One region of the Streptomyces sp. NPDC018263 genome, then DNA from elsewhere that is predicted to be linked to it. Evidence: riboswitches for the same ligand, from Rfam matches in the RefSeq annotation. Region 1 holds a riboswitch; the other holds the start of a gene.
The links. Region 1 has a riboswitch for S-adenosylmethionine ahead of thrC (threonine synthase). Riboswitches for the same ligand answer to the same signal wherever they lie in the genome.
Positions count from the first base shown of each region.

Region 2: linked by a shared signal. The riboswitch ahead of ACZ3HQ_RS23805 (aminotransferase class V-fold PLP-dependent enzyme) and the one ahead of thrC (threonine synthase) in region 1 are both predicted to bind S-adenosylmethionine.

Region 1 covers NZ_JBVHFA010000005.1:199,135-203,426, reverse strand. The annotation lists gene thrC (threonine synthase) at 1-1,152, opposite strand, end outside; SAM riboswitch class I at 1,170-1,327, opposite strand; gene ACZ3HQ_RS16530 (glucosyl-3-phosphoglycerate synthase) at 1,464-2,408, shown strand; gene ACZ3HQ_RS16525 (alpha,alpha-trehalose-phosphate synthase (UDP-forming)) at 2,483-3,898, shown strand; gene otsB (trehalose-phosphatase) at 3,960-4,292, opposite strand, start outside.
Region 2 covers NZ_JBVHFA010000008.1:206,387-210,678, reverse strand. The annotation lists gene qcrA (cytochrome bc1 complex Rieske iron-sulfur subunit) at 1-158, shown strand, start outside; gene qcrB (cytochrome bc1 complex cytochrome b subunit) at 155-1,792, shown strand; gene trpD (anthranilate phosphoribosyltransferase) at 1,942-3,006, shown strand; SAM riboswitch class IV at 3,115-3,231, shown strand; gene ACZ3HQ_RS23805 (aminotransferase class V-fold PLP-dependent enzyme) at 3,402-4,292, shown strand, end outside.

The sequences.
Region 1 (4,292 bases):
CGAGGGGTCCAGCGCGCCGGACTCGATCAGCTTGGCGGTGACACCGACCGTCACCCCGCCCGCCGTCTCGGCGAAGATGCCCTCAGTGCGGGCCAGCAGCTTGATGGCGTCCACGATCTGGGGGTCCGTCACGTCCTCCACCGCGCCACCGGTGCGGCGCGCGATGTCGAGCACGTACGGCCCGTCGGCCGGATTGCCGATGGCGAGGGACTTGGCGATGGTGTCCGGCTTCTGCGGCCGCACCACGTCGTGGCCCGCCTTGTACGCGGCCGACACCGGCGAGCAGCCCTCCGCCTGGGCGCCGAAGATCCGGTACGGCCTGTCCTCGACCAGGCCGAGCGCGATCAGCTCCTTCAGCCCCTTGTCGATCTTGGTGAGCTGGGAGCCGGAGGCGATCGGCACCACGAGCTGGTCGGGCAGCTTCCAGCCGAGCTGCTCGCAGATCTCGTACGCCAGCGTCTTGGAGCCCTCGGCGTAGTACGGCCTGAGGTTGACGTTGACGAAGCCCCAGCCCTCGCCGGCCGGGTCGCCGATCAGCTCGGAGCAGAAGCGGTTCACGTCGTCGTAGTTGCCCTCGATGCCGACCAGCTCACCGCCGTAGACGGCGGCCATGACGACCTTGCCCTGCTCCAGATCGTGCGGGATGAACACGCAGGAGCGCAGGCCCGCGCGGGCGGCGGCGGCGCCGACCGCGCCGGCCAGGTTGCCGGTGGAGGAGCAGGAGAGGGTGGTGAAGCCGAAGGCGCGGGCCGCCTCCAGCGCCTGGGCGACGACGCGGTCCTTGAAGGAGTGCGTCGGGTTGCCGGAGTCGTCCTTGACGAACAGCCCGCCGGTGACGCCGAGTTCACGCGCCAGGCGATCGGCCTTGACCAGCGGGGTCCAGCCGGGGTTCAGGTTCGGCTTGTCCGCCACGTCGGCGGGGACGGGCAGCAGCGGGGCGTAGCGCCAGATGTTCGCGGGGCCGGACTCGATGCGCGCCCGGAGCTTCTCGGTGTCGTACGCGGAGAAGTCGTAGGCGATCTCCAGCGGCCCGAAGCACTCCTCGCAGGCGAAGACGGGACCGAGCGGGACGCGGTGTCCGCACTCCCGACAGCTCAGGGCGGCGGCGGGTCCGAGATCGACGGTGGGGGTGGCGACAGTCTGCACAGCCATGGAGGCGAGGCCCTTTCTCCTCATCTTCCTCACGACGCATCTCGCCGTGAGACGGATTTGGCACCTTCCCTAGCCGGGAGCCTCGCGCGTGCGGCGGTGTGTCGCGCACGGGAGACCGGCTGGAGGGTTGCCGGGGCTTCATCGGGCCGTTTCCCTCTGCCCCTCTGGATGAGCGGTATTCGGTTGTGAACGCCGTCCGACCTCGACATGCGATGGTCATCGGCGTTGTTCAAGACTGTAACCGAAGGCCAGGAGAGTTGAAGGTGTCGTCCGAACCGCGAGATGGATCAGGCAGTGAGGAGCCGAAGACCATGCTGGAGGAAACCGAACGCTGGCTGGCCACCCGCTCCTGGTCCGTGGCCGACCGCCCGCTGCACCGCGTGCTGGCCGCCAAGCAGCGGTCCGGTCAGCGCCTCTCCGTGGTGCTGCCCGCGCTGAACGAGGAGGCGACGGTCGGTGACATCGTCTCCGTGATCCGCCACGACCTGGTCTTCCAGGCTCCGCTGGTGGACGAGATAGTCGTGGTGGACTCCGGGTCCACCGACCGCACCGCCGAGGTGGCCGCCGCAGCGGGGGCGCGAGTGGTGCACCGGGACGAGATCCTGCCCCGGCTGCCCGCCGTGCCCGGCAAGGGCGAGGTGCTGTGGCGCTCCCTGCTGGTGACCAGCGGTGACGTCATCGCCTTCGTCGACGCCGACCTGCGCGAGTTCTCCTCCGACTTCGTCCTCGGCATCGTCGGCCCGCTGCTCACCGATCCGGGGATCGACCTGGTCAAGGCGATGTACGACCGTCCGCTGGGCGGCGCCGCCGGGCAGGGCGGCCGGGTGACCGAGCTGATGGCCCGCCCGCTGCTGAACCTGCACTGGCCGCAGCTCGCCGGGTTCGTGCAGCCGCTGGGCGGGGAGTACGCGGCCCGCCGCTCGCTGCTGGAGCGGCTGCCGTTCCCCGTGGGGTACGGGGTCGAGCTGGGCATGCTGGTGGACTCGCTGCATCTGGTCGGGCTGGACGCGCTGGCCCAGGTGGACGTCGGCGTGCGCAAGCACCGGCACCAGGACGGGCAGGCGCTCGGCCGGATGGCCGCCGCGATCTACCGCACCGCGCAGCTCCGGCTGGCGCGCGGGCACCTGGTGCGGCCCGCGCTGACCCAGTTCGAGCGGGGGGTGGGCGGGTTCGAGCCGCGTACGTACTCGGTGGACACCGAGGAGCGGCCGCCGATGGCGGAGATCGCGGAGTACGCGGAGCGGAAGGTGGCGTGAGCCCGGCCGTATACGGTCCGGCTCGCCGGTCGCGCGTACGTTTGAGCATTTGTGGGCCGGGCTAGGTTGAGGCCATGGCTACGCAGGGTGCTGAGGTGCTGGTCGCGTCCAATCGCGGCCCGGTTTCGTACACGGTGGGTCCCGACGGGTCCTTGAGTTCCCGCCGGGGTGGCGGCGGTCTCGTCTCGGGGCTGTCGGCGATCGGTCCGGACACGGACGCGGTGTGGGTGTGCGCCGCGCTCGGGGACGGTGACCGGGAGGCGGTGCGGCGCGCGGACGGCGGGCTGCTGCCCGCCGAGGACACCGGCGGGCAGCGGGTGCGGATGCTGGACATCGATGCCGAGGTCTACGCCGACGCGTACAACGGGATCGCCAACTCGGCGCTGTGGTTCGTGCACCACATGATGTACCAGACGCCGCTGGAGCCGGTGTTCGACGCGGAGTTCCGCCGGCAGTGGGACGCGTACCGCGCCTACAACCAGGCGTTCGCCCAGGCGCTGGCCGAGGAGGCGGCACCGGGAGCGGCCGTGCTGATCCAGGACTACCACCTGGCGCTGGCCCCCCGGATGCTGCGCAAGCTCCGGCCCGACCTGCGCATCGGGCACTTCTCGCACACGCCCTGGGCGCCGCCGGACTACTTCCGCCTGCTCCCGGACGACATCGCGGCCGAGCTGCTCACCGGCATCCTGGGCGCGGACCGGGCGGCCTTCCTGACCCGGCGCTGGGCGGACGCGTTCACCGACTGCTGCCACGCGGTGCTGGGTCCGGGCATTCCGTCGGGTACGGAGATCGGGGTGCACGGCCTCGGCGCGGACGCGGAGTTCCTGCGGGAGCGGGCGCACCGGGCCGACGTGGACGAGCGGATGGCGGTGCTGCGGGAGCAGATCGGCGAGGGGCGCCGGTCGATCGTCCGGGTGGACCGCACCGAGCTGTCCAAGAACATCGTGCGCGGCCTGCTGGCGTACCGCCGTCTCCTGGAGGACCACCCCGAGTGGCGCGAGCGCGTGGTCCACGTCGCCTTCGCCTACCCCTCCCGCCAGGACCTCGCCCTGTACCGCTCCTACATGGACGAGGTACGCCGGGTGGCGGAGGAGATCAACTCCGAGTACGGCACGCCCGATTGGACGCCGGTCCTCCTCCACCTCGACGACGACTTCGCCCGCTCCCTGGCCGCGTACCGCCTTGCCGACGTGGCCCTGGTCAACCCCATCCGCGACGGCATGAACCTGGTCGCCAAGGAGGTCCCGGTCGTCTCCGACGAGGGCGTGGCCCTGGTGCTGTCCCGCGAGGCGGGCGCCTACGAGGAACTCTCCGAGCACGCGATCACCGTCAACCCGTACGACATCGTCGGCACGGCGGAAGCCCTCCACGAGGCCCTGACCCTCCCGGACCCGGCCCGCGCGGAACGCTCCAAGCACCTGGCCGCAGCGGCCACGGCCCTGCCCCCCACCAAGTGGTTCCTGGACCAGTTGAACGCGCTGCGGGGCTGAACGCCGTAGCACCGAGCGCACTTGTGTGGCCTCGTCCCTGACAAGGATGAGGCCACAGGCGTCAGTCGGCGTGGGTCGCCAGGGTGTTCAGCAGAGCCACCACACCCTCGGGGCCGTCCACCACCAGGTCCGCCCGTTCCGCCAGTTCGGTGACCTCACTGCTGCCGCTGCACACCAGCAGGGACGGGACGCCCTCGGAGCGGAGCTTCTCCAGGGCCGCGAAGGCGGGGAGGTCGCCGAGGTCGTCGCCGGCGTAGAGGACGGATTCGGCGCCGGTGGCGCGGAGGTGGTCGAGGAGGGCTACGCCCTTGTCCATGCCGGGCGGGCGGAGTTCGAGGACGAGGCGGCCCGGTTCGACGATGAGGCCGTGGCGGGTGGCGAGGTCGGTGAGGGG
Region 2 (4,292 bases), on a different contig from region 1:
AGTCCACCTTCGACCTCTCCGACGGTGCCCGAGTGATCTTCGGCCCCGCCGGTCACGCCTTGCCGCAGCTCCGCATCGGTGTGAACGACGAGGGCTACCTCGAGGCGCTCGGCGACTTCGCGGAGCCCGTCGGTCCTGCATTCTGGGAGCGCGGATGAGTACTGAAGCGAACGAAGCCCCCCGCTCGCGCGGGAAGGCGCCGGCCGGCGAGCGCATCGCCGACTGGGCGGACGGCCGGCTGGGGATCTTCTCCCTGGCCAAGGCCAACATGCGCAAGGTCTTCCCGGACCACTGGTCGTTCATGCTGGGCGAAGTCTGCATGTACAGCTTCCTCATCATCATCCTGACCGGTGTGTACCTGACGCTGTTCTTCCACCCGTCGATGAACGAGGTGGAGTACCACGGCAGTTACGTCCCGCTCCAGGGACAGCTCATGTCGGAGGCGTTCAACTCGACCCTGCACATCTCCTTCGATGTGCGCGGTGGCCTGCTCATCCGGCAGATCCACCACTGGGCCGCGCTGATCTTCCTCGCGGGCATGTTCGTGCACATGATGCGCGTGTTCTTCACCGGCGCGTTCCGCAAGCCGCGTGAGGTCAACTGGCTGTTCGGCTTCCTGCTGTTCGTCCTCGGCATGTTCACCGGTTTCACCGGTTACTCGCTCCCGGACGACCTGCTCTCCGGCACCGGTGTGCGCTTCACCGAGGGCGCGATCCTGTCCATGCCGATCGTCGGCACGTACATCTCGTTCTTCCTCTTCGGCGGCGAGTTCCCCGGCCACGACTTCGTGGCCCGGTTCTACTCGATCCACATCCTGCTGCTGCCGGGCATCATGCTCGGCCTGATGGTGGCGCACCTGATCCTGGTCTTCTACCACAAGCACACGCAGTTCGCGGGTCCGGGGAAGAAGGAGACCAACGTCGTCGGCATGCCGCTGCTGCCGGTGTACATGGCCAAGGCCGGAGGCTTCTTCTTCCTGGTCTTCGGTGTCATCGCGGCCATCGCGGCCGTCGCGCAGATCAACCCGATCTGGGCGATGGGCCCGTACCGGCCCGACCAGGTCTCCACCGGCGCCCAGCCCGACTGGTACATGGGCTTCGCCGAGGGTCTGGTCCGCTACATGCCGGGCTGGGAGATCAACTTCTGGGGCCACACGCTGGTCCTGGGCGTGTTCATCCCGCTGGTCCTGTTCGGTGTCGTGCTGATGGCCATCGCGGTCTACCCGTTCATCGAGTCCTGGGTCACCGGTGACAAGAGCGAGCACCACATCCTGGACCGCCCGCGCAACGCCCCGACGCGTACCGCGTTCGGCGTCGCCTGGATCACGGTGTACATGATCGGTCTGGTCGGCGGTGGCAACGACCTGTGGGCCACCCACTTCCACCTGTCGATCAACCAGGTCACCTGGTTCGTCCGGATCTTCTTCTTCGCCGGACCGGTGATCGCGTTCATCGTCACCAAGCGGATCTGCCTCGGCCTCCAGCGCCGGGACAAGGACAAGGTGCTGCACGGCCGGGAGACCGGCATCATCAAGCGCCTGCCGCACGGTGAGTTCATCGAGGTGCACGAGCCGCTCAGCCAGGACCAGCTCCACACCCTGACGGCGCACCACCAGTACGAGCCCGCCGAGATCGGCCCCACGGTCGACGAGAACGGGGTCGAGCGCAAGGTGAAGCCCACCGAGCGGCTGCGGGTCAAGCTGTCCAACGCCTACTACGGCAAGGACAACCAGATCCCCAAGCCGACCGTCGACGAGTACAAGGAGATCACGAGCGGCCACGGCCACCACTGATCCCCGCGCGCGTCGCCACGCCACGGCCGAAGGGCCCCGTCCGGAACACCGGCGGGGCCCTTCGCCCTGTTCGGGCTGGATAGGGTGGGACCGGGCACCCCGCGTGCCCGGAACACCTGTCTTCCTCACACACACCCAGGAGCGGCCTGATGAGCGCTGTGACCCCCGCTGGAGGCGACACCGCGGCGGGCCGTTCCTGGCCCGAGGTACTGAACGCCCTGCTGGAGGGCCGGGACCAGAGCGCCGACGCCACCGCCTGGGCGATGGACCGGATCATGCGCGGCGAGGCCACGGACGCCCAGATCGCGGGCTTCCTGGTGGCGCTGCGCGCCAAGGGCGAGACGGTCGAGGAGATCACCGGCATCGTCCGGGCGATGTACGACCACGCCAATGTCATCGAGGTGCCCGGCCGGACCGTGGACATCGTCGGCACCGGCGGGGACGGCGCCAAGACGGTGAACATCTCCACGATGTCCTCCATCGTGGTCGCCGGCACCGGCGCGAAGGTCATCAAGCACGGCAACCGGGCCGCGTCCTCCGCGTCCGGCTCCTCCGACGTGCTGGAGCGGCTCGGGGTCAACCTGGAGCTGACGCCGAAGCGGGTGGCCGAGGTAGCCGAGGAGGCGGGGATCACCTTCTGCTTCGCGGTCAAGTTCCACCCGGCGCTGCGCCATGTCGGCGCCGCCCGCGGCCAGCTCGGCGTCCGTACGGTCTTCAACGTGATCGGTCCGCTGACCAATCCGGCACGGGTGCGGTCCCAGGCGGTGGGCGTGGCCAACCTGGCCATGGCACCGATCGTCGCGGGCGTCTTCGCCGAGCGCGGCAACTCCTCGCTGGTCTTCCGGGGCGAGGACGGGCTGGACGAGCTGACCACGACCTCGCCCTCGCGGGTGTGGATCGTGCGCGACGGCAAGTTCACCGAGGAGGTCTTCGACCCCCGTGACGTCGGCATCGAGCTGGTGCCGGTGGAGGCGCTGCGCGGCGGTGACCCGGCGTACAACGCGATGGTGGCCCGCAAGGTGCTGGAGGGCGAGCGGGGACCGGTGCGGGACGCGGTGCTGCTGAACTCGGCGGCCGCGCTGGTCGCGCTGGACCCGACGCGGGAGCCGCTGGCGGACCAGCTCCGGGCGGGCATGGCGAGAGCGGCGGAGTCCATCGACTCCGGGGCGGCGGCGCGCACGCTGGAGCGGTGGGTGGCCGCCAGCAACCGGTAGGAGTCGTTCCGCGGGGGCGGCGGGGAGCGGTTGCTCCTCGCCGCGTCGGCGTTCCGGCATCCGGACGTCGGTTGCGCCGCGCGCTCCGTTTGGCTAGCTTCCCGATCAGGTCATGAGCGACAGCCATGCGGCCCCGGCCGGCTGTCCGGCAACCCTCCGTCCGTGGCGGGGTGCTCCGGGTGAGGACCAGGCCGTGGTCCAGAAGGTCCACGGCAAGCGCGGACCCCTCGAGAACCAGGGGTCCTGGTCGTACGAGGGAGCCTTCTTCCGTGAGCAAGCGAATGCGCTAGGGCCGCCGAGCCCCGCCTCCGCACACCCCCTTCCACCCTTTCTCCGGTGCCGCGTCCGCATGCCCTGCGCGCGGTGACTCCGGCCTGCCTCACGGGAGTTCAGCCATGTCCGTCTCCACCGCCTTCGCCCCCGCCGCCACCGATGTCGTCCCCGCCCCGCTGCCCGTGCTCGGCCGGGACGTCCGCGTGCCGCTCGTCACCGGGGGAGAGGTCGGCTACGCCGCGCTCGACTACGCCGCCAGCGCCCCCGCGCTCCAGCGGGTCTGGGACGACGTCGCCGCCTACGCCCCCTACTACGGCAGCGTGCACCGGGGCGCCGGACACCTCTCGCAGCTCTCCACCGAGCTGTTCGAGAACGCCCGCCGCACGGTCGCGGAGTACCTCCACTGCCGGGAGGACGACCAGGTCGTCTTCACCCGGTCCACCACGGACTCGCTGAACCTGCTGGCCCGCGCGCTGCCCGCCGGGTGCCAGGTGTACGTCTTCGAGACCGAGCACCATGCCGCGCTGCTGCCCTGGCGCGCGGCCGACGTGACCTTCCTGGACGCCCCGCGCAGCCACGAGGGCGCCGTGCGCACGCTGGAGCGTGCCCTCGCCGGCCGGGACACCGCGCGCCCGTCGCTGGTCTGCGTCACCGGTGCCTCCAATGTCACCGGCGAGGTGTGGCCGGTGCGTGAGCTGGCCGCCGCCGCGCACGCGGCCGGGGCGCGGATCGTGCTGGACGCCGCCCAGTTGGTGCCGCACCAGGCGGTGAGCGTGCGCGAGCTGGACGTCGACTGGATCGCGTTCTCCGGGCACAAGCTGTACGCGCCCTTCGGCTCCGGGGTGCTGGCCGGGCGGGCGGACTGGCTCTCCGCGGCCGAGCCCTACCTCGCGGGCGGCGGCGCCAGCCGCACGGTGGCACGGCGGGCCGACGGCTCGGTGGAGGTGGAGTGGCACGAGGGTGCCGCCCGGCACGAGGCGGGGTCCCCCAATGTCATCGGCGCCTACTCGATC